DNA from 2 places in the Luteococcus peritonei genome. Region 1 is predicted to be linked to the other one. Evidence: riboswitches for the same ligand, from Rfam matches in the RefSeq annotation. Region 1 holds a riboswitch; the other holds the start of a gene.

What was found. Region 1 has a riboswitch for FMN ahead of ABD073_RS11360 (ABC transporter permease). Riboswitches for the same ligand answer to the same signal wherever they lie in the genome.
Region 2: it holds a riboswitch for FMN, as region 1 does, so the genes downstream of both, ribD (bifunctional diaminohydroxyphosphoribosylaminopyrimidine deaminase/5-amino-6-(5-phosphoribosylamino)uracil reductase RibD) here and ABD073_RS11360 (ABC transporter permease) in region 1, are expected to answer to the same signal.

Annotation. Positions count from the first base shown of each region.
Region 1 covers NZ_BAAAIX010000027.1:67,430-69,808, forward strand. The annotation lists gene ABD073_RS11355 (ABC transporter substrate-binding protein) at 1-369, opposite strand, end outside; gene ABD073_RS11360 (ABC transporter permease) at 392-1,189, opposite strand; FMN riboswitch at 1,273-1,404, opposite strand; gene hemQ (hydrogen peroxide-dependent heme synthase) at 1,484-2,224, opposite strand; gene hemE (uroporphyrinogen decarboxylase) at 2,254-2,379, opposite strand, start outside.
Region 2 covers NZ_BAAAIX010000028.1:41,414-43,792, reverse strand. The annotation lists gene ABD073_RS11915 (riboflavin synthase) at 1-219, opposite strand, end outside; gene ribD (bifunctional diaminohydroxyphosphoribosylaminopyrimidine deaminase/5-amino-6-(5-phosphoribosylamino)uracil reductase RibD) at 219-1,355, opposite strand; FMN riboswitch at 1,498-1,628, opposite strand; gene ABD073_RS11905 (DUF3152 domain-containing protein) at 1,682-2,379, opposite strand, start outside.

The DNA of each region.
Region 1 (2,379 bases):
GGCCACCGTGACCAGGTCCATCCCCTCGGCATTGGCCTGGACCACCTCGTCGCCGCCGGCGATCACGAAGTCCTCCTGGCCGGAGGTGAGCGCGGTGAACAGTCCCTCGTCGGCGCCGTGGTGGCGTAGCGTGACCCGGGCACCGCGCCGGGTGAACAGGCCCTTCTCCTGCGCCCAGTAGAAGGGCGCGAACTGGATGTTGGGGATGTAGGTCAGGCCGATGGTGCAGGCCGGCAGACCCGCGCCCGGGGTGGAGACCTTGGGGCTGGCGGACTGCTCGGCCTGGCGCACGGCGGTGCCATTGCATCCGGACAGGGCCAGCGCACCGAGGGCGCCGGCGACCAGGCCACGGCGGGAGAGCTGGGTCATGGGGGTCAACCTTTCGTGGGGATCAGGACTCGCGTCGCTGGGCGTTGACCACGCGGGAACGCCGCTCGACCAGACGAATCAGGGAGTAGAGCAGGGAGGCGACGGCGCAGAGCACGATGATGGTGGAGAACATGCCGGCGGTGTCGATGGCCTCGCGCTGCACGGTCAGCACCTGGCCCAGGCCCTTGCCGCCCATCACCATCTCCCCCACCACCGCGCCGGTGATGCTCAGTGTGAAGCCATTGCGCAGCCCGGCGAGGCTGTTGGGCAGCGCCAGCGGCCCCTCGATGAAGCACAGCTGGGCCCAGCGTCCCGCCCCGTCGACACGAGAGGCGTCGACCACCTCGGGGTCGACGTGGCGCAGACCCACCAGCGTGGAGACCAGGATCGGGAAGAAGACCATCACGGCGCACAGCAGCATGACCGGCACCAGCCCATAACCCACCCAGAGCACCAGCAACGGCGCCAGGGCGATGGCCGGGACGGCCTGGGTGGCGCCCAGGAAGGGGTTGACGGCGGCCGAGAACCAGCGGGACTCGTGGATGGCCACCGCGAGCGGCAGGCCCACCAGACAGCCGACCAGGCAGCCTCCCAGCGCCTCCAGCAGTGTCAGGCCCAGGTGCTGCCACAGCGTGGGCCCGGCCAGGTCACTGACCAGGCGTCGCAGCACGGTGCCCGGCGAGGGCAGCACATAGCCGGGCCAGTCGGTGAGCTGGACCAGGAGCTGCCAGGCGGCGAGCAGCACCAGGGCGAGCAGCAGCGGCGCGATGATCGCGCGTGTGGAGATCGCCCTGCTGGTGGGCTGGGTCACCGGTGCCATGATTCCTTTCCGCTGCGCTGCGCGAGCGGGGTGACGGCATGTCGGCAGGCGGCCCGGGACGCACTCGTGGGGCGTCGCCAGGCGCCGTGCTTCCTCCCATCCGGACTTTCACCGTCGGTCCCGGAATTCCACCGGATCAACCATCTCGAGCTGCCTCGATCTGGGTCGCGGACTGTCACCGCCGGCTCGGATTTTCACCGACCCCGGAGCACGTAGCAAGGGCCAGTATAGGCACGAGCGCCGACGTCGTGATGACGTCGGCGCTCGTGGTGGCCGGGGTGGTGCCGACAGCTGTCAGCAGCAGCCGCAGCCGGCCTGGGAGGCGGTGCCCCAGGAGGCGACGATCTCGGACAGCTCGCGGCGACGGCCGGTGAAGAAGGGCTGCTCCTCGCGCATGTGGCGACGCGCGGCGGCGGCCCGCAGGTCGCGCATCAGGTCCAGGATGCGGTGCAGCTCGTCGCACTCGAAGCTCAGCAGCCACTCGTAGTCACCCAGGGCGAAGGAGGCCACCGTGTTGGCCCGCACGTCCGGGTAGGGGGCGGCCATCATGCCGTGCTCGCGCAGCATCTGCTTGCGCTCCTCGTCGGGCAGCAGGTACCACTCGGTGGAGCGAACGAAGGGGTACACGCAGATGTTGCCCAGTGCCTTCTCGCCGGCCAGGAAGGCCGGGATGTGGGCGCGGTTGAACTCGGCGGCGCGGTGCAGGCCCACCTGGGACCAGACCGGCACCAGGCTCTCCCCCAGCTCGGTGGCGCGCAGCGCGAGGTAGGCGTCCTGCAGGGTCTCGGAGCTCGGGGCGTGCCACCAGACCATCAGGTCGGCGTCGGCACGGAAACCGGCCACGTCGTACCAGCCCCGGATCACCAGGCCCTTGCCCTCGGTGGCCTGCTCGATGGCGGCCAGCGCGTCGGCGGCGGCGGTCTCGGAGACCGCGCTGGTGCGCGCGAAGACCGAGTACATCGTGTAGTTGATGTCGGAGTTGATGACCTCGGCGTCGATGCCGGCCTGCGGGTCGCTCTGGGGGCTTGCTGTCATGCTCTTCTCTCCTCGGATCGGGATGGGTGTCAGTCGGTGTGTCCGGCCTCGGCGCGCAGTGCCGGGCCCTCGGTGTGGACCAGCTCGACGATGCGGGTCAGCACGTCGGGGTCGGTGCTGGGGGGCACGCCATGGCCCAGGTTGACGATGTGGCC
Region 2 (2,379 bases), on a different contig from region 1:
CCCCAGGCTGGAGCGCGCCAGGGTCTCGGCCATCACGTCGACGGCGAAGCTCTGACCGTCGTGCTCGACGACGGTGAGGCAGACCCCGTTGCAGCTGATCGACTCGCCGGGGGCGGCATCGGCCACCACTTGCGGCCCGCTGATCCTCATCACCATGCTCTGTTCGCCGGGGCGTACCTCCAGCACCCGGCCCTTCTCCTCCACGATTCCCGTGAACATCAGTCCTCCTTGGTTCGCTGCCCCGTCGGCAGCCCTGGCGTGTGGTCCGTCGTCTTCTCGTCGTGCTTCGTGCCGTCCCGCGGCGCCTCCGGTGGCGCTGGATCGCCGTCAGCCCGGGGCCGCAGCACCAGCAACAGGTCCTGCTCCACCTGCTCCACCCGCTCCAACCGCAGCCGGGCAGCCTGCTCGATACCGGCGATGCCCAGGTCCGCGACGGCCGCGGTCCCGGCGCCCAGCAGGACCGGCGCCAGGCAGGCCAGCACCTCGTCCACCAGCCCGGCGCGCCAGAAGGCGGCCGCCAGTCGGGGCCCTCCCTCCAGCCAGACGTGGTGCACCCCCTCGGCGGCCAGGGCGGTGAGAGCCTGCTGGGGATCTCGGGTGGCCAGGTGGCGGAAGCGGCCGTCCGCGCCGCGCACCCGGGCCTGCCCGGGCACCTCGGCCAGGCCCATCACCGCTCGCAACGGCTGGTGCTGCAGCAGCTCTCCGGCCGCGTCACGGGCGGTCAGCCGCGGGTCGTCGCGCTGCAGGGTGCCGCTGCCCACCACGACCGCACCGCAGCGGGAGCGCAGCTCACCGACGCGCGCCCGCAACGCCGCACCGGTGATCCACTGGCTGCTGCCGTCGGCCGCCGCACTGCGCCCGTCCAGCGTGGCGGCGAACTTCCAGGTCACGAAGGGCCTGCCGTGGCGGGCGAGGTGGGTCCAGGTGCGGTTCAGGGCATGGGCCCGATCAGCCAGCAGGCCGCCCTCCACCACCAGTCCCGCCCGACGCAGCCGCTCAGCACCGCCGGCGGCCACCGGATTGGGGTCGTGCTGGGCGTGCACCACGCGGGAGATGCCGGCGGCGACAAGGGCGTGACTGCAGGGCCCGGTACGGCCGGTGTGGTCGCAGGGTTCCAGGGTGACGTAGGCGGTGGCGCCCCGCGCCGCCGCCCCGGCCTGCTGCAGGGCCACCACCTCGGCGTGGGCCGTGCCGGCTCCCCGGTGCCAACCACGCCCCACCACCTCCCCGTCGGGGGTGGCCAGCACGCACCCCACCCGGGGATTGGGATCGGCCTCGGGGCCCTGGCGCGCGAGCTCCAGGGCCATCGCCATCAGGGCATGGTCGGTCTGGTGCGGGATGGTTGGCTGGTGCATCGGGCCTCCGGTCGTCGTCCTCGACGTGCACCGGGGCGCGCGCGGCATGCACCGACCTGGCAGTCGGGCACCGGCCCCTCACCCCACGGCAGCAGCCGCGGGCGCAGGGACGCGCCGTCGCAGGGGTCGCCCATGGACGACCCCACGTGTTTCCTCCCATCCGGACTTTCACCGTCGGTCCTGGAATTCCACCAGGTCAACCGTGCGCTGGCTGCGCACGGGTCGCGGACTCTCACCGCCGGTTCGGACTTGCACCGACCCCGGAACACGTTGCGGCCAGCATGCCACGTGACCGGGCCGCCGGGCGGGTGGTTCGGGGAACGGGACTAGCGGCCCTTGGACTGCGAGGGCCAGGCATTGATGGTGCAGCCGTCCAGCCGGATGCTCTGCTGCATCATCACCGGGGCGACGCTGCCGGAGGCCGGACAGCCGACGTGGCCCAGGCCGATGTAGTGGCCCACCTCGTGGTTGACCATGTAGGCGCGGTACTCGTCACTGCCCGCCTGCTGCCAGGTGGGAGTGCGGTAGCGCCATCGGTCGGCATTGAGGATGACCCGCTTGCCGTTCTGGCAGCTCCACGTCGTGCGGACGTCGAGCGGCTTGCACATGGCGTCGGTGGTGTCCGGGCTGGCCAGGAAGATGGTCAGGTCGGCCGTGGACTCGTCGGAGACCAGGCTGAAGGAGTTGCCGGTGGTGCCCACCCAGCTGCGCTCGTCGTCGAGCACCCGCTCCACCTGCCGCGCCACCTCGGTGACGTCCAGGTCCAGGTTGGTCTCCAGCTTCACCACGTAGCGGTGCGGCCTCGCCCTGCCCGCATGGGTTGTGGGCACGTCGAGCGAGGCCGTCCGCCACTCACGGCTGCCCCTGTCCTTGCTCGTGACGATGCCAGCCATGCTCGGGGTCCGGCTGGGCGAAGCGCTCGATGAGGAGGAGGCTCCCGACGACGAGGGGGCTCCCGCTGACGATGGCGTCGCAGAACTGGACGCAGAGGTCGCGGGTGCGAGGGTCTGGGCCGGTGTCGTGC